DNA from 4 places in the Bradyrhizobium sp. USDA 4501 genome. Region 4 is predicted to be linked to each of the others. Evidence: predicted binding sites of a transcription regulator. Region 4 holds the regulator's gene; each other region holds the start of a gene.
The links. Region 4 encodes LexA, which represses DNA repair genes until DNA is damaged. Its sites were predicted from a motif close to TGTTCNNNNTGTGTTCNG; they were not measured.
Positions count from the first base shown of each region.

Region 1: ACVWZM_RS29095 (PA0069 family radical SAM protein) is a predicted target of LexA. The motif match lies at 1,323-1,340, and genes of this name have one in related genera.
Region 2: ACVWZM_RS18135 (YifB family Mg chelatase-like AAA ATPase) is a predicted target of LexA. The motif match lies at 1,729-1,746, and genes of this name have one in related genera.
Region 3: ACVWZM_RS21215 (DNA recombination protein RmuC) is a predicted target of LexA. The motif match lies at 1,604-1,621, and genes of this name have one in related genera.

Region 1 is NZ_JBSSEX010000001.1:6,322,092-6,326,729, forward strand. Features, by position in the region: gene ACVWZM_RS29085 (bifunctional helix-turn-helix transcriptional regulator/GNAT family N-acetyltransferase) at 1-582, opposite strand, end outside; gene ACVWZM_RS29090 (glycosyltransferase family protein) at 628-1,197, opposite strand; gene ACVWZM_RS29095 (PA0069 family radical SAM protein) at 1,362-2,528, shown strand; gene ACVWZM_RS29100 (VOC family protein) at 2,645-3,091, shown strand; gene ACVWZM_RS29105 (ribonuclease HII) at 3,186-3,962, shown strand; gene ACVWZM_RS29110 (glycosyltransferase family 39 protein) at 4,284-4,638, shown strand, end outside.
Region 2 is NZ_JBSSEX010000001.1:3,948,652-3,953,289, forward strand. Features, by position in the region: gene ACVWZM_RS18130 (TonB-dependent siderophore receptor) at 1-1,075, opposite strand, end outside; gene ACVWZM_RS18135 (YifB family Mg chelatase-like AAA ATPase) at 1,798-3,336, shown strand; gene ACVWZM_RS18140 (hypothetical protein) at 3,456-3,977, shown strand; partial or broken gene ACVWZM_RS18145 (response regulator) at 4,081-4,638, shown strand, end outside.
Region 3 is NZ_JBSSEX010000001.1:4,643,005-4,647,642, forward strand. Features, by position in the region: gene ACVWZM_RS21210 (AmpG family muropeptide MFS transporter) at 1-167, opposite strand, end outside; gene ACVWZM_RS21215 (DNA recombination protein RmuC) at 355-1,572, opposite strand; gene def (peptide deformylase) at 1,743-2,270, shown strand; gene fmt (methionyl-tRNA formyltransferase) at 2,421-3,356, shown strand; gene truA (tRNA pseudouridine(38-40) synthase TruA) at 3,467-4,204, shown strand; gene dapE (succinyl-diaminopimelate desuccinylase) at 4,342-4,638, opposite strand, start outside.
Region 4 is NZ_JBSSEX010000001.1:8,560,337-8,564,974, forward strand. Features, by position in the region: partial or broken gene ACVWZM_RS39900 (ComEC/Rec2 family competence protein) at 1-411, shown strand, start outside; gene ACVWZM_RS39905 (hypothetical protein) at 408-635, opposite strand; gene ACVWZM_RS39910 (hypothetical protein) at 781-1,209, opposite strand; gene lexA (transcriptional repressor LexA) at 1,466-2,170, opposite strand; gene ACVWZM_RS39920 (molybdopterin molybdotransferase MoeA) at 2,414-3,625, opposite strand; gene ACVWZM_RS39925 (HAD family hydrolase) at 3,652-4,278, opposite strand.

The DNA of each region.
Region 1 (4,638 bases), 2.2 Mb from region 4:
CTCGGCCACCAACGCCTCGTAGCTAATGTCCCAGCCATACTCCTCCGCGTAGGCTTGTCCCTGCCGCGAGACGACCCAACCCATGTCGCCGACGCGATGGCTGCGCAGCAGGAAGCCGACCGGTTTCTCGGCCGGCGGCTCCAGCGATTGCTCGATCGTGCCCATGGCGCGCACCACCGCGGCGCGACGGTCGCCGTCCATCTGCTTCAATAGCGTCCCGACCTCGCTGCGCGAGCGGCAGTCGAGATCGGCGGCAGCAGTGCGGCCCTTGGCGGTGAGGGCCACCTCGTTGACGCGCTTGTCGGCCTTCGATGGCTTCCGCGTCACGATCTGGCGCCTTTGCAGCGCCGCCAGCGTGCGGCTGACGAAGCCGGCATCGAGGTCGAGATCGCGCACCAGATCGGTTGCGGTGCAATTTTCGCGGTGCGCGAGCTCGTAGATGATCCGCGCTTCCTGCAGCGTGAATGGTGAGTGCAACAGCTTCGGCTCGATGATGCCGAGCTTGCGGGTATAGAACCGGCTGAAGCCGCGGACCGCGGCGACCTGGCTCTCGAGCGTGGTGTCATGGAAGTTTGATTTCATCAAGCATATTATTTGACGGAATCAAATAATCCGCAAGCGCTTTGTTCAGGCCACCATGATCCGGCTCCGCAGCATGGTGCGGGAGGAACGGCCGAGCCGGCGCAGCAGGCGCGCCTCGGAGCGGCGGGCATCGGGCCGGTAGCCGCCGATCCGCTCGTAATGCTCGCGCGCGATCAAAAGGCCCTGTTCGGCCGAGGGCCCGGTGATCATCCGGGCAACGAATTTGAGGCCGTCGCGCAGGCCCGGGTCGGTGTAGGGTGCGCGGGCGTGGCGGAAGATGCCGGCGCGGTCCTTGCCGCTGGCCGCCACCATCTGGATGAACTGGGTGGTTTCCTCGATCCAGCCGGCATCGAGCACGGCGCCCGGATGCAGGAACATCAGCCAGGGCGACCGCGCCTGCCGCGCGCCTGCCGCAAGCGCGGCGGCGCGCGTGCCCTCGAAGCGCAGGAAGCGGCAGCCGGCGACGTCGGCGACGCGCTCCATCACATCGCTGTGGCTGCGGTCGACCAGCAGCACTTCGCGGATGACGCCCGCGGCCGCGCCCGGCACCAGCGCCGCCAATGTTACGACCGCGGTGCGCTCGACGCCGTCGGTTGGAATTATCACGCTCAGCATGATTTTGAGGCTTCGATGGCTCAAACGGTGGAGAAACTCCGGCCGTGTTATCACCTTGTCATATTCAAAGCAGCCTGTTCGCCTGCAGAATTTTGTAGCGAGGTTTTGTGGAATTTCTCCGTTCATGTTCTTGATTTGTTCTCGTGCTGTGTTAGCTTCAAAGCATGAGCCGAGCATCCTCTCATGCCCTCAAGCACCCGCCGGTAACGGCGCCCTCCGATAACCCGGCGGGTGCACCTTCCCCTTTTCCCGAGCTTGCGGTCGCGATCGAGCGCGAGCGGCGGCGCGGCCGCGGCGCGCAGTCCAACGCCAGCGGCCGCTACGAGGCCGAGGCGCGCGTTGCCTTCGACGACGGCTGGCAGAGCCTCGAGGACCTGCCGCCATTTGCGACCAGCGTGGCGCTCGACACCTCGCGCAAGGTGATCACCCGCAACGACTCGCCCGACATCGGCTTCGACCGCTCGATCAATCCGTATCGCGGCTGTGAGCACGGCTGCGTCTATTGCTTCGCGCGGCCGACCCACGCCTATCTCGGCCTGTCGCCGGGGCTGGACTTCGAATCGAAGCTGTTCGCCAAGCCGGACGCACCCGCGCTGCTCGAGAAGGAGCTGGCGGCACCGGACTACGAGGCGCGGATGATCGCGATCGGCACCAACACCGATCCCTATCAGCCGATCGAGCGCGACCGGAAGATCATGCGCGGCATCCTCGAGGTGCTGGAGCGCGCCGGCCATCCGGTCGGCATCGTCACCAAGTCGGCGCTGGTCACCCGCGACATCGACATCCTGGCACGTATGGCCAAGCGCAATCTCGCCAAGGTCGCGCTCTCGGTGACGACGCTCGACCCGAAACTCGCCCGCACCATGGAGCCGCGCGCCTCGACCCCGCCGAAGCGGCTCGAGGCGATCAAGCGGCTCACGGATGCCGGCATCCCGACCACGGTGATGGTCGCACCCGTGATCCCGGCGCTGAACGATTCCGAGATCGAGCGCATCCTCGATGCCGCCGCACATGCCGGCGCCAGGGAGGCGAGCTATGTGCTGCTGCGGCTGCCGCTCGAGGTGCGCGATCTGTTCCGCGAATGGCTGATGGCCAACTATCCCGATCGCTACCGTCACGTCTTCACGCTGATCCGCGACATGCGCGGTGGCCGCGACTACGACTCGCAATGGGGCACGCGGATGAAGGGCACCGGCCCGATGGCCTGGATGATCGGCCGCCGCTTCGAGATCGCCTGCGAAAAGCTCGGCCTCAACAAGCGGCGGACCAAGCTGACCACCGATCACTTCGCCAAGCCGAAGCGCAGCGGGCAACAGCTGAGCTTGTTTTAGGTGCCAGCAAGTGATGATCGTCATTGCGAGGAGCGAAGCGACGAAGCAATCCATGCATCCGAATATGTGGAACAATGGATTGCGTCGCTTCGCTCGCAACGACGGGAAAGGTAAACATGAGTAACGCCCCGACCGCACGCTTCACCGTCCTCACGCTGGGCGTCAGCGACATGCGCGCCAGCATCGGCTTTTATGAATCGCTCGGCTTCTCCAGGAAGATGCGCGCGACCGGCGAGGAGGTCGCCTTCTTCGAGACCGGCGGCACCGTGCTCGGCCTGTTCCCGTGGCATCTGCTCGCTGCCGATGCCGGGCTGCCGGATCAGCCACGGCCTTCAGCGTTCCGCGGCGTCGCGATCGCCTGGAACTGCAACGACGACGCCGAGGTCGATCGTGTGATGGCGTTCGCGCTGTCGAAAGGCGCCAGGCTGCTGAAACCCGCGCAGCCGACCAGCTATGGCGGCTATTGCGGTTATTTCGGCGATCCCGACGGCCACGCCTGGGAAGTGGTGCGCGCGCCGGGCTTTGAGGTTCGCGACGACCGCCGGGTGTCAATCCCCGATTAGAGCGCCGATCCCGATTAGGGTGGCGGATTGAATAACGGGGAAGGGCGCCAGGTTCCCGGTTGCGCCGCGGGGCGGGCTTGACCACGATCCCCGCATGATTCGGGACAAGTCCAATCGCACGTCAAAGACCGCGTCGAAGAAGAAGCCGGCCGAGCCGGCCAAGCCGGACAAGCGCGTCATCGTGGTGACGCGGCCGAGCTTTCGGCGCGAGCGCGCGCTGATCAAGCGCGGCGTCTGGCCGGTCGCCGGCTGCGACGAGGCCGGGCGCGGGCCGCTGGCGGGCCCGGTGGTCGCCGCCGCCGTGGTGCTGGACCCAAATCGGATACCCAAGGGCCTCGATGATTCGAAGCGGCTGACCGTCGAGCGCCGCGAGGAACTGTTCGAGGAAATCTGCGCGACAGCAGCGTTCTCGGTCGCGGTGGCGTCACGGGCGCGGATCGACCGCGACAACATCCTGCGCGCCTCGCTGTGGGCGCTGGCGCGCGCGGTGCATGCGCTGCCGGAAATGCCGAAGCATGTCTTCGTCGACGGCCGCGACAAGCTCGCCACGCCCTGCGACTGCGACGCCGTGATCGGCGGCGACGGCATCGTGGCCTCGATCGCGGCGGCCTCGATCATCGCCAAGGTGACGCGCGACCGCCTGATGTGCGCGCTGGCGCTGGATTGCCCCGGCTACGGCTTCGAGCAGCACAAGGGCTATGCCGTCCCCGAGCACCTCGAGGCGCTCGACCGGCTCGGCCCCAGCAGCCATCACCGTAGCTTCTTCGCTCCCGTCGTCGCGGCGCGGCTGAAGCATTTCCCGGTCCCGGCGGAGCCCGACCTGTTCACGGTGGACGCCGAAAGCGAAGCCGCGGCATCCGAAGCGGCGTAAAGCGCGGCGGCGCCGCACTCTCGGTGTTATCGCCCGGCTCGCCGCCTCCGCTAAAGCTTCGGCGCGCCAGGGGGCCCTGGCCTCGTCGAAGCCTTGGCGAAGACGGGACCGGGCGATCCAGTATTCCAGAGACCGTCGTGCTCAAGCCTGGCCGCCGCGGCGTACTGGATGACCGCCTTCGCGGGGCATGACAGCGATGTTTGACTTTGCACCGTGGACACATCCAGCCCGGTTGCCTCCATCGCCGCCGCCGTTTATCAAAAAACCTCGGGATCGGATGGCGCCGCTTGATACGGGTGGCTGGGGCATTTCAGGCGTTTCATGCGGTTTACCTCCCTGGTTGTCGAACTGATCCGCGCCCGGCCGCGCCTCGTGGTCTGGATCGTGGTGCTGGCGCAGGCCGCGATCTGGCTGTTCCTGCCGGCCATCTTCTACGGCAGTCCGCCCGGCAACCTCGCCACCATCCTCGCCTTCGGCCGCGAATATCAGGTCGGCACCGACATGGGGCCGCCGCTCGCGTTCTGGCTCGCCGACATCGCCTTCCGCGCCGTCGGCAATCACGTGTTCGGCGTCTATCTCCTGGCGCAGGTCTGCGAGATCGTCACCTTCATCGCCTTCTACGCCTTGGCGCGCGCCATCGTCGGTGGCCCGCAGGGCGTGCTGGCAGTGCTGCTGT
Region 2 (4,638 bases), 4.6 Mb from region 4:
TGCCGGTGCTGTAGCTCGAGGCCATGTCGCGGAACGAGGTGTTGCGGTAATCGACGCCGAACAGCGTCGTGTGGCTCAGCATGCCGGTGACGAACTTGCCCTGCAGCTGGTTGTCGACCGCGAAGGAATCGATCGTCGAGCTGCCGCCGGCGCCGCCGCGCGACAGCAGGCCCGCGGCTTCGTCGGCCGCCGATGCATAGCCGGTGCCGTAGAAGCTCTTCTGCTCGTTGTGCATCCACGAATAGCGCAGGTTCTGGCGGAAGGTCAGCGCCTCGTTGAAGTCGTGCGACAGCATGTAGCCGACCGAGGACTGCTCGGTGTCGAACTGGTTGAAGCCGGGCTCGCCGACGAAGCGCGTGTTCGGAATGTAGCGGCCGTTATTGGCCCAGACGGTGCCGGACGGCGGCAGGAATTGCAGGCCCCAGCCGGTGCGTTCCTTCTGGTAGTTCGCGAGGAAGGTGATCGTGGTGTCCTCGTTCGGCTTCACGGTGACGGCGGGCGCGATGAAGACGCGATTGTCCTTGGTGTAGTCGACCTGGGTCTCGCCATCGCGCGCGACGCCGGTCAGGCGCCACAGCACCGTCCCTTCCTTGTTGGCGCGGCCGCCGATGTCGAACTCGCCCTGATAGCGGTTGAAGCTGCCGCCCGACAGCGACACTTCCCCGAACTCGCGCGCGGTCGGCAGCTTGCTGACATAGTTGAGGATGCCGCCGGTGCCGCTGCCGCCGAACATCGCCGAGGATGGCCCTTTCAGGACCTCGAGGCGCTCGGCTCCGTACGGATCGAGCCCGAGGAAGTGCACATAATTGCTGCTCGGCAGCCGCAGGCCGTCGAGATAGAGGCCCGGCATCGTCATGTCGAAGCCGCGGATCTGCAGGCCGCCGAAGCGGGTGTCCGAGCCGCCATTCACGTCGCCGCTGACCCCTGCGGTGTAGCGCAATGCCGCGCCCACCGATTCCGCACCCTGGTTCCTGATCTGGTCCGTGGTGACGACCGAGATCGATTGCGGGATTTCGATCAGCGGCGTGTCGGTCTTGGTCGCCGTGCCCGAACGCGTGGCAACGAACCCGACCACCGGACCGCCGGCTCGCTCGCCGGCGCCGGCACCGGATCGTGCCGCAGCTGGCGTCGTCGCCTGCTGGGATCGAGCCACACGATTGGCGCGGCTCGCGCGTGCGGCCACCGGACGACGAACCGGTTTTGCATTCGCAGTGATCGCGCGCTGCTGAGGCGCGTCCACGCTCACCGGCGGCAGTTCCGATTGCGCGTCGGCGCGTTCGGTCGCGACTCCTGCGGCAAGGACGGCGGCGGTACACAGACCGATCGTTCGCAGCGCTGGATGTTGACGGGTGGAATGCGAAGCAAGTCGATCGATCACGCGAAGGCGCCCCTGATATCAGCCTGGATGGATTTGTGATCCGGCTCTACAGCGCGGGGCTCGCGAGTACAGACCTCGGCAGTTGGAATAGATCGAGACTGCGCGCGCGATCAGCGTGCGATCGCTGAAACAGCGGGGAAATCGACGACGCGCTGCGACAATAAGCGCGCGATGCTCGTCGTGCTGGAATGATTCTTGAGAATGATTCCTGCAGTTGTCGACGATGCGAGCTGTGTTCGATCGCGCGAGGCGCGCGTCATGGCGCCGACGCCTGACGCCTCCGCGCCGGCCGGAAACGGATGCGCCGCGCGGTGAACTGGTACCGGGCGACCAGCCCTCGGCGCCGCGAATGTTCCTGTAATGTTCTTGCACTTGCCGCCCGGTTCCGCTACCTTCGATTGCGGAAGAATAGGGGCAGCATGGTCCAGCGCGTTTCCACCGTCGCATTCGAGGGGATTGAAGCCCGCGCGGTCGACGTGCAGGTGCAGGTCGCGCCGGGATTGCCGGCATTCGCAATAGTAGGCCTGCCCGACAAGGCGGTGTCGGAAGCCCGCGAACGCGTGCGTTCGGCGCTGATCGCCTCCGGCCTCGCGCTTCCCGCCCGCCGCATCACCGTCAACCTCGCACCCGCCGACCTGCCCAAGGAGGGCAGCCATTACGACCTGCCGATCGCGCTCGGCCTGATGGCGGCGATCGGCGCGATCCCGCCGGATGCGCTGAACGGCTTCACCGTGCTCGGCGAGCTCGGGCTCGACGGCTCGCTCGCGCCGGTGGCGGGCGTGCTGCCCGCGGCAATCGGCGCCAATTCGCGCGACGAGGGATTGATCTGCCCGGCCGCCTGCGGCTCGGAAGCCGCCTGGGCCAGTCCGGACATCCAGATCATCGCGGCAGATTCGCTGATCCAGATCGCCAACCACTTCAAGGGCACGCAGGTGCTGTCGCGGCCGCAGCCGAAGGTGCATGAGCGCGAGGAAACGCTTTTGGACCTGCGCGACATCAAGGGCCAGGAGAGCGCGAAACGCGCGCTCGAGATCGCCGCCGCCGGCGGTCATCATCTTCTGATGATCGGCTCGCCCGGCGCCGGCAAATCGATGCTGGCGGCGCGACTGCCCTCGATCCTGCCGCCGCTGTCGCCGTCGGAGCTGCTCGAAGTCTCGATGATCGCCTCGGTTGCCGGCGAGATCCGCGACGGCGCCCTGACCGCGCGACGCCCGTTCCGCAGCCCGCATCATTCCGCCAGCATGGCCGCGCTGACCGGCGGCGGCATGCGCGCCAAACCGGGCGAGATCTCGCTGGCGCATCAGGGCGTGCTGTTCCTCGACGAATTGCCGGAGTTCGATCCGCGCGTGCTGGATTCGCTGCGTCAGCCGCTGGAGAACGGCGAGGTTTCGGTGAGCAGGGCCAACCACCGCGTCACCTATCCGGCGCGCTTCATGCTGGTCGCAGCCATGAACCCGTGCCGTTGCGGCCATGCCTATGAACCCGGCTATTCCTGCAAGCGCGGCCGGCTCGACCGCTGCACCGGCGACTACCAGATGCGGATCTCCGGCCCGCTGATGGATCGCATCGACCTGCGGATCGAGGTGCCCGCCGTGACCGCGGCCGATCTGATCCTGCCGCCGCCGGCGGAGGGATCGGCCGAGGTTGCCGCCCGCGTCGCGGCCGCGCGCGACATCCAGCTCGCGCGCTATGCGGCTGCCGGCATGCCGCATGTCCGCACCAATGCGGAAGCGCCGAGTTCGCTGCTCGAGACCATCGCGCAACCCGACGCGCATGGGCAGAAGCTGCTGCGCGAGGCCGCCGACAACATGCACCTCACCGCGCGCGGCTATCACCGCGTGCTGCGGGTGGCGCGCACGCTTGCCGATCTCGACGGCGCCGAGACGATCGGCCGGCTACATCTCGCCGAAGCGCTGTCTTATCGTGCATTGGCCGACGATTTGCGCCGCGCGGCGTGATCTCCGCCGGCTTCCGGCCGGTGCCCGCCGCGTCAACGTGACAGTAACCACTCTCATTTACGCTCCGCAAACCATAAGCACCGCGATCGGCGGCAAGCTTGGGTCGAGCGAGTTGTGTCATGTTGCGTTTGAAGATTTTGACCTCGGTGGTCCCCCTTGCCGTGGCCGCGGTCCTTGCCCGCGCCGAATTCCTGCCGGGCCCGCGGCCCTGCATCGAGGTGGGCGGCGCCACGATGCAGATCGCATCGATCCCCTGGCTGGCGCAGCTTCACGTCAGCTTCACTGACGACCCCAGCCAGGCCACCGTCCGGGTCCAGATCGCCGACAGCGCCGACGCCGCCGACTTCACCGTGATCGACGACATCGACGACGCCGAGGCCGGCGCCTGCGAGAGCAGCGCGACGGCGCAGCTGATCGGGATTTCCGGCGATGCCTCGGCAACCGGCCCCGTCATCTATCTGACGCGTGATGCTGGCCCGTCCGACTACCGTGTCTTCGTGCAATCGAAGACGTTCTCGGTGCGGGATGCCGCGGCCTTGATCGTCAGCGCCCGCGGCGGACACCGCCGACTTGAAGCCGCATCGCCCGCACCTGACAAGCGCGTCCCGAACCGGGTCATGGCGGAATTAACCTCCCGCTAACCTTGTTCTGAGGGCAGCGCGAAATGGCCACCAATTTCAAGCACTTTGCAAGCTGGCCGACGCATCGTCAGCGCCAGATCAAGCTGTCTCAGGGTCACCATTGATGGGGCGTTTCTTCCGGATCAAGTTGCGCCTTCGCCGCTTCCTCCGGCGCCATTCCTGGCTCGCGACAATCGTGCGCTCGTTCACGATCTTCTCCGTCGCGTTCGGCAGCGCCTTCGGGTTCATTTCGGGCGCGCTCTCGCAACAGAGCGGCTACGATCCCAATGCATTCGCGATCGGGGTCAGCTTCCTGTTCGCGCTCGCCTGCCTTTGGATCGTGACGCTCGGCATCCGCCTGCGGCTGATGCGCAAGCGGCTGCGCACCATCGCCATGCACAATGAAGCGATGGCCGACCGCAACTGGGAACTGCAGGAGGCCGAGCAGCGCGCCTCCACCCTGTTCGAAGCGCAGGACGATTTGATCGTGCTGCGCGACCTCGACGGGCTCATCACCTATGCCAACGATGCCTATTGCGAGCTGGCGCAGAGGCCCCGCAGCGAATTGATCGGCAGCACCGCGACGCTGAAGGTGCTCGAGCAGGGCGACACCGCGCTCGAATCCAACGGCACGCGGGTCTACGACCAGAAGATCGAGGGCCCGCTCGGACCGCGCTGGATC
Region 3 (4,638 bases), 3.9 Mb from region 4:
ACCTGCAGCGTCGAGCCCGACAGTGCCAGCGGCAGCCCCGAGGAGAAGCCCAGCAGCAGCACGATCAGCACCCGCGGCTGCAGATACACCGCAAAACTGTCGCGCCAGGAGGTGGCGGCGGGGGGATTCTTTTCCGATTGGGTCGCGGTCACTTCGGGCGCGGTCATGTCCCTCTGTTAGCAGATTCGACCGCAGCTGCCTTGGCTCCCTCTCCCCGCTCTTTCGCGGGGAGAGGGTTGGGGTGAGGGGCTTTCTCAGCGAATTATGACGGGTGCAATGTGCGGAAGCTCCCCCTCACCCGAAATTCGCGCGATGCGCGAATTTCGACCTCTCCCCGCAAGCGGGGCGAGGTGGCTACTCCCCTGCCTGCAGCTTGCGCGGGGCGGGGAACAGGTCGGGGGCGGGCTTGACGAAGCGGGGGACCTCGATCGGGGTCTCGGACTTGCTGAAGTCGAGTTCCTCGATCCGGCCGGCGCGTTTCTCGATCTTGTCGGCGGAGATCAGGATCTGCCTGACGTCCTCGTTCACCTGGCCGAAATGGGTCTGCAGCTTGAGCACGCGATCGCGCAGGCGGCCGAGGTCGTCGCCGAGATGCATCACCTCGTTGCGGATCTGGTCGGCGGCGTCGCGGATGCGGGCGTCCTTCAGGATCTGCTGCATCACCTGGATCGCCAGCATCAAGAGCGAGGGCGATACCAGCACGACGCGCGCGCGATAGGCCTTCTGGATCACGTCGTCGAAGCCGTCATGGATCTCGGCATAGACCGATTCCGACGGCACGAACATCAGCGCGGTGTCCTGGGTCTCGCCAGGGATCAGGTACTTCTCCGCGATGTCGCTGACATGCTTCAGCACGTCGGCGCGCAGCCGCTGGCTGGCGAATTTGCGCTCCTCGTCGCTGCGCGCATCGTGCAGCGCGGTCATGGCCTCGAGCGGGAATTTCGCGTCGATGCAGAGCGGGCGCTGGTCGGGCAGAAACACCACGCAGTCCGGCCGCTTGCCCGACGTCAGCGTGTACTGGAACTCGAACGAGCCCTTCGGCATGCCGTCCTGGACGATCGCCTCCATCCGCGCCTGGCCGAAGGCGCCGCGCGATTGCTTGTTGGCGAGCACGTCGCGCAGCGTCGTCACCTGGGTGGTGAGCTCGTTGAGGTTCTTGTGGGCGTGGTCGATGATGCCGAGCCGCTCGTGCAGCACGCGCAGCGAATCCATCGTGTTGCGGGTCGATTGCTCCATCGACTGGCCGACCCGGTGGGTCACCGAATCGAGCCGCTCGTTGACGGCGCGGGCCATCTCGGCCTGGCGGCCGGCCAGTGCCTGCGCCATAGTATCAACCTTGGCATCGACCCGCCCGGAGGATTCGCTCTGGGCCCGCAGCATGTCGGCGAGGCGCTCCTCCAGTTCGTCGGCGCGGATGGCCTGGGCCATTGCGAGTTCCGCGCCGCGCTGGCTGGCGCGTGCGATCACCAGCGCAATGGCGAACAACAGGATCAGCGCCAGCGCCCCAAGGCCGATCAAGGCGTCGGAGACACGGACGGGAAGGTCGCCAATCGTGAGGAGAATCTCGTTCATGCCGGCAGTTGTAGCCGATTCGCGGCCCGGCGCGAACGAAGAGGGAACGCTTATGGGAAATGCATCCCTGATTTTCCGGGTTAATGCGGAGTGAAGAAACGTGGTTAACGTTGTCCTAACGGGTTCCTGAGCGCATTGACCCCATGAAGTCAGCAGCTTAAATCGCCGCCATGGCATTAAGAGAAATTATCATCCTGCCGGACAAGCAGTTGCGGCTGGTGTCGAAACCGATCGAGAAGGTGACGCCGGAGATCCGCAAGCTGGCCGACGACATGCTCGAGACCATGTATGACGCGCCCGGCATTGGGCTGGCGGCGATCCAGGTCGCGCAGCCGCTGCGGCTGATCACCATGGACCTCGCCAAGCGCGACGAGAACGGCGAGACCACGGCGAAGCCGCGCGTCTTCATCAATCCGGAGATCATTGCGCGTTCGGAGGAGCTGTCGGTTTACGAAGAGGGCTGCCTGTCGATCCCCGAATATTACGAGGAGGTCGAGCGGCCGGCGCGGGTACGCGTGCGATTCACCGATCTCGACGGCACGGTGCATGAGGAGGATGCGGAAGGGCTCTACGCCACCTGCATCCAGCACGAAATCGATCATCTCAACGGCGTGCTGTTCGTGGATTATCTGTCGAAACTGAAGCGCGACCGCGTGTTCAAGAAATTCGAGAAGGCCGCCAAGCGCGCGGCGGAGTAGGCGCGGTCGCTTTCCCGGACGCGTCATGGCCGGGCTTGACCCGGCCATCCACGTCTTGCTTCGCTGTCGCCGAAAACGTGGATGCCCGGGGCTTCTTGTGCGAAGACGCGCTTCGCGCTTAAGCACTCCAACTGCTACCGAGCCTGTCTAATGCCTCTCCGCCTGATCTTCATGGGCACGCCCGATTTCGCGGTGCCGACGCTGCTGGAGCTCGTAGCCCATGGCCATGAGGTCGTGGCGGTCTACACCCGCGGGCCGAAGCCGGGCGGGCGGCGCGGCCTGCAATTGCAGCCGACGCCGGTCGAGCAGGAGGCGCGCCGCCTCGGCATTCCCGTGCTGACGCCGAAGACCCTCAAAACGCCGGAAGCACTCGAGGAGTTTCGCGCGCATGACGCAGACGCCGCCGTCGTCGTCGCCTATGGCATGATCCTGCCGCAGGCCATTCTCGACGCGCCGAAGCTCGGCTGCTTCAACCTGCATGCCTCGTTGCTGCCGCGCTGGCGCGGCGCCGCGCCGATCAACCGCGCCATCATGGCGGGCGATGCCGAGAGCGGCGTGATGGTGATGAAGATGGATGTCGGCCTCGACACCGGCGACGTCGCGATGGCCGAGCGGTTGCCGATCACGGACAGTATGACGGCATCCGATCTGCACGACGCGCTGGCGCCGCTCGGTGCCGACCTGATGGTGCGCGCGATGGCGGCGCTCGGGCGCGGCGGCTTGCAACTGACGAAGCAGAGCGCGGACGGCGTCACCTATGCGGCCAAGATCGAGAAGGCCGAGGCGCGGATCGACTGGACACAGCCGGCGCATATGGTGCTGCGGCACATTCACGGGCTCTCGCCGTTTCCCGGCGCCTGGTGCGAGCTTGCCGGCGAAGGCGAGCCGGTGCGGCTGAAGATCCTGCGCTGCGAGCTGGCGAAAGGCTCGGGCGCACCGGGCGCTGTGCTCGACGACAACTTCGCGATCGCCTGCGGCGACGGCGCGATCCGGATCCTCGAACTGCAGCGCGCCGGCAAGGCGCCGATGAAGGCAGCGGACTTCTTGCGCGGCACGCCGCTGAAGCCCGGCGCAAAGGTGTCCTGAGATTTTCATGCGCGGGCTTGACCCGCGCATCCATCTCGAAAAGAAGCTTGTCCCGAAGACGATGGATTGCCGGGTCAAGCCCGGCAATGACGGCCAAACCAGATTGAATGATGCCCCGCTACAAGCTCACCATCGAATATGACGGCACGCCGTTCTCCGGCTGGCAGATCCAGGACACCGCGCCGACCGTGCAGGGCGCGCTGGAGGCGGCGGTCAAGGCGATCTGCGGCGAGGACGTGCGCGTCCACGGCGCAGGGCGTACCGATGCCGGAGTGCATGCGCGCGGCCAGGTCGCGCATTGCGACATCGCCAAGCATTTTCCGCCCGGCCGCTTTCGCGACGGGCTGAATGCGCATCTGCGGCCCAATCCGATCGGCGTGCTCGCGGCTGACATCGTGCCCGACGATTTCGAGGCGCGGTTCTCCGCGACCAGGCGGCACTATCTCTATCGCATCACCAACACGCGCGCGAACCTCGCGCTCGACATCGGCCGCGTCTGGCGCGTGCCGCGCGCGCTCGATGCTGACGCGATGCACGCCGCCGCGCAGCGCCTGCTCGGCAAGCACGATTTCACCACCTTCCGCGACACCGAGTGCCAGGCCAAATCGCCGGAGAAGACGCTCGATCAGCTCGACGTCACCCGTGATGGCGCCGCCATCAACATCGTGACGTCGGCGCGCTCGTTCCTGCACAGCCAGGTGCGCTCGATGGTGGGCTCGCTGGTCTGGGTCGGCGAGGGTCGCTGGAGCGCCGACGATCTTGCCGGTGCGCTCGCCGCCCGCAACCGCGCCGCCTGCGGCCCCGTGGCGCCGCCGGACGGGCTCTACCTGATGCGGGTGGATTACTAGGCGGTGTGAATGATCTTGTAGGGTGTGAGCCTACCCGAAATACCACGCTGTATCTGGTGCAGGTGGATGACTGGTAGCCCCAACCCCTACTGTGCATGGGGTTGTTTTCGATGTTTTTGTCCAGCCGGGCGGCTGGCCTACCCGAAATATCGCTCCAGCACGCCGCGATAGATCTTCGTCAGCTTCTCCAGATCAGCCACCGGCGTGCGCTCGTCGACCTGGTGCATGGTCTGACCGACCAGGCCGAATTCGATCACCGGGCAATAGCTCGAGATGAAGCGCGCATCCGAGGTGCCGCCGGAGGTCGATAGCTCCGGCCTGCGGCCGGTGACCTCCTCGATCGCGGCGACCGCGAGGTCGGTGAACGGGCCGGGCTGGGTGACGAACACGTTCGAGTTCGAGGGTTGCCAATCGATATGGGCGCGGATCCGATT
Region 4 (4,638 bases):
GCCGACGCGCGCACCGCCACCGATGCGTCGCTCGGCGAGGGCGTCTCCTGCGATGCCAGCGGCTGCGTGACCCAGGGACCCGGCGGCGCCTTCGTCGCGCCGGCGACCCGGCCGGAGGCCCTAGTGGACGACTGCGAGCGCGCAGGCCTGATCGTGACGGCGCGGCCGGCGCCGCAGGGCTGCGCGGCATCGGTGATCGATGCCGAGCGGCTGCGCCGCCACGGCGCGCTGGTGCTGCGACGGAGCAGGGACGGCTACGTCGTCGATGCGGTCAAGCCCGGCGGGATCGACCGGCCGTGGTCGCCGGCGGTTCCCGGCGACGGCGAGAGCGAGACGACGCTACGCGCCCCCGCGCCGCGGCCTGCGGTGGATGCGACGCCGGCCGAGACCGATCTGCAGGGCGATGATTAGCCGTGGTCCGGCAAGGGCGCGCTCGGCAGCTCGAACAGGCCGAGATGGTATTCGTCGGAGTCGGGGCCGGCGTCGGGCTTCTTGACGAGAGTGAAGGAAGCCTCGGGAAATTGCTCCCAGACTTTCAGGTCGTCGGCCGTTACCGTCAGCCAACCGAACCGGAACATGTAGCGGCCCGGTTCCGTGACGCGTCCAGCCTTTTGCCATGTGACCTTATCGACCACCGCGCACGTCCTCCGTACCCGATGATGCGCCAAGGTGCCGGCCGACGCAAATCTCCTTCTGCGCCCCGGAAGCGGGAGTCCGGGGTCGCCCGAAATTGCTTAGGTCATCCGCCGCCGAACAGCTCATTCCACGGCGACGATGCGCTCAACCCAAAAACAGCGTTGCGAATGCGGAAGGCCGCCGCTCCACAACCTTCGGCTTCTGCTCGACCGGCGGATGCAGCGCCGGCAATTGCAGCACGCTGACGCGCTGTCCCTCGACCAGCTGGGTCACCAGCACATGGCTGCCGTCGGGGAATTCGACCGCATCATGATGCCGATCGGGCACGTCGGGCTCGACTTCGTTGAATACGCCGACGCGATAGTTCAGCGTCTTGGTCCAGATCCAGCGGCTGTCGTAGCGAACGTTCTCGGCGAAAGCGAGCTCGGTGCCCGGCAGCATGCAGACCGCGACAGTGGGGTCATTCTCCGAAGCAAAGCCGCGGGTCGACGTGCCGCGGAACGTCGTCGTGATCAGCGTCTCTCCGACAATGGCGGGGCGCGATGCCACGGCGTGCAGACTATAGTCACACATCGGATGGCTCCTCATTTCGAGGTAGCGACCCCTGCCTCTCCTTGAGGCATTAGGGCCTCTACCAGAGTGGACGATAGCGAACGAGCGTCTGCTCGTTTCTGGGCGATTGTACGACTGGTCCGAGATCGCTCCGATCACAAACACGCGACGCTGCGCGAGAGGTATCGGAGCGCATCGGGCAGGCCGTACGCTACACTATCATGCAAGGAACGATCCGACGTGTTGCTCGTTCCCGGCCGCCGCAAGTATTTGCAATTCAGTATTTGCGATAAAGGCCGATCAGCTTGCCCTGGATGCGGACCCGGTTCGGCGGCAGGATGCGCACTTCATAGGCGGTGTTGGCCGGCTCGAGCGCGATCGATGCGCCGCGGCGGCGGAAGCGCTTCAGGGTCGCTTCCTCCTCGTCGATCAGCGCCACCACGATGTCGCCGGTATTGGCGACGTCGTTGCGCTGGATCAGCGCCATGTCGCCGTCGAGGATGCCGGCATCGACCATCGAGTCGCCGCGTACCTCGAGCGCGTAGTGCTCGCCGGCGCCGAGCATGTCGGGCGGCACGCTGATGGTGTGGCTGCGGGTCTGCAGCGCCTCGATCGGCGTACCGGCGGCGATCCGGCCCATCACGGGGACCGCGACCGGACGGTTGCCGTCGTCCTCGGCAATCGGCGGCGTGCTGGCGCGCCGGCCGAGGGTGCCTTCGATGACGCTGGGCGTGAAGCCGCGGCGACCGTTGCCGCCGCCGGCCGAGAGTTCGGGCAGCTTGATGACCTCGATGGCGCGGGCGCGGTTCGGCAGACGGCGGATGAAGCCGCGCTCCTCCAGCGCAGTGATCAGGCGGTGGATACCGGACTTCGAGCGCAGGTCGAGCGCATCCTTCATCTCGTCGAAGGAGGGCGGTACGCCGGCCTCTTTCAGACGTTCATTGATGAAACGCAGTAGTTCGTACTGTTTGCGCGTGAGCATCTCGAGTATTCCCCCGGTTGATAGCGTCGTTCGATTCCGAGACTCTTCTGGTGGGGCCTGCAGGCCGGGCCTGACCTCAGGAGCATGTGCTCGATGCACCTGCTTCCATGCAGCTTCCCGAATGTAGACACCAGCACTCGAAACAAATCATGAACGGACACTATATGTTCGATATGTGTTCCGCAACCACTTAATTTCCGGTGAACGTGTCGGGCAACGCACAATCGGCGGGGCGCGAAAACCCTATTCGGGCAGTGTCAGGATCTCGCATTCGCTGCCTTCGACGGCCGCCGCCGCGAACGGCGGGCGCACGAGAAGTGCCCGTGCCGCAGCGAGATTCCCGAGCAACGACGAGTCCTGCTGCGTCACCGGCGTTGCGATCAACGTGCCGTCCTCGCGCGCTTCGAGCCGTGCACGCAGATAGTCCTCGCGCTGGTCGTTGGCGGCGAGGTCGCGGCCGAGCAGGGCGCTCGTGCGGCGATGATGAATCACTTTCCGGCCGCTCAGCGCCCGAATCAACGGCACCAGGAACAGGAAGGCGCAGACATAGGACGACACCGGATTGCCGGGCAGGCCGATCACCCTCATCGCGCCGAGCCGGCCATGCATCATCGGCTTGCCGGGCCGCATCGCAATCCGCCAGAACGTCATGTCGACGCCCTCGGCTTCCAGCGACCGCTTGACGAGATCGTGGTCGCCGACCGAGGCGCCGCCTGTCGTGATCAGGACATCGGCACCGGCCTCGCGCGCCCGGCGGATGCCCGCCGTGGTCGCCTCCACCGTGTCGGCGGCAACGCCGAGGTCGACGGTCTCGGCGCCCTCGGCGCGCGCCAGCGCCCGCAGCGCGTAGCCGTTGGAATAGACGATCTGGCCGGGGCCGGGCTGCGAGCCCGGCATCACCAGCTCGTCGCCGGTCGCCAGCACCGCGACCTTCGGGCGGCGGCGCACCGCAAGTCCCGGATAGTTCATGGCGGCCGCCAGCGACAGCGCGCGGTCGGACAGGCGGCTGCCGCCGACGAGCAGCACCTCGCCCTCACGGAAGTCGACCCCAGCCGGGCGGATGTGCCGCCCGACGCTGGCGGCCTCCGTGATCGTGATGTGGTCGCCGTCGACGGCGGTGTCCTCCTGGATGATCACCGCGTCGGCGCCATTGGGGATCACGCCGCCGGTGAAGATCCGCACCGCCTCGCCGGCGCCGACCGTCCGGTCGAACGGCCGGCCGGCGGCGACTTCGCCGATCACCTTGAGCCGGGCCTTTAGATCAGCCGCATCGGCGGCGCGCACCGCATAGCCGTCCATCGCCGACATCGGCTGCGGCGGCTGGGTGCGGAGCGCCGCGAGGTCGTGCGCAAGCGTGCGGTGGTAGGCGGCATCGAGCGCGACCATCTCCTCCGGCAGCGGTTCGGCGCCGGCGAGGACGGCGGACAGGGCATCGGCAACCGGCATCAGGGCCACGCTCAGAGTTCCTCAATTCCTAATCTTCAAATTCCAAGTGCGGTCAAAGCCCTTGCCACGTCATCCGTCGATGTCACGTGGATAGCATAAAGGCCGCGGGCCCGCGCACCTTCGATATTGGCGGCCAGGTCGTCGAAAAACAGGATCCGCGACGCCGGCACGCCGATGGCTTTTACCACATGATCATAGGCCTCGGCGTCGGGTTTGCGGAAGCCGATGCTCGAGGACAGGAAGACGTTGCGGAAATGGCTGAGCAGCTCGGCATGGGTGACCGAGAAATGCGCGACATGGGCCGGATTGGTGTTGGAGAAGGCGTAGAGCGGCATCCGCTTGGCGGCCGCCGCGAGCAGCGGGGCGATGCCCGGCATCTCGCCGGTGAAGATCGCGTTCCAGCCTTCGAGGAACTGGGCGTCCGTGATGTTGATGCCGAGCGTCCGGCGCAGATTCTCGAAGAAAGCCGCGTCGTCGATCCGGCCGATCTCATGATGCTTGAAACTGTCGTCGACGACAAAGCGCGTGGCGAGCTCGGCGGGCGCACACCCGGCATGCTGCGCCCAGTGCGCCATCACCTTGTCAAAGTTGATGTCGAGCACGACGCGGCCGATATCGAACAGCAGCACGTCGACGGAGTTGGGAGTGAATTGCGAGGTCATTGCATGAAACCGTGTACGAGAATTGCGGGCAGGCGGCAATGTCCTCGATTTCAGTGACCGGTGTGTGGATTGTACGTGGCGTTGCATTCATCGCGAGACTGTTCCCGCGCACACCACCGTCGTCCCGGCGAAGGCCGGGACCCACAACCACCGCATTTGATCAGGAACGGGATCGTGGCCCCAGCGTCGCACAACAATTGAGATTTGGGGTAATGGCTCCCGGCCTTCGCCGGGACGACGGCGGGTGTCGTCGCTTGTGCTTCAAACATCCGTATTCTCGCGACATGATCTGTCCGAGCCTTGCTCTTTTCACCCTATATTTTTGCTACGGGGCTTGGCTTGCCGCGTCGGCCAGTGGCA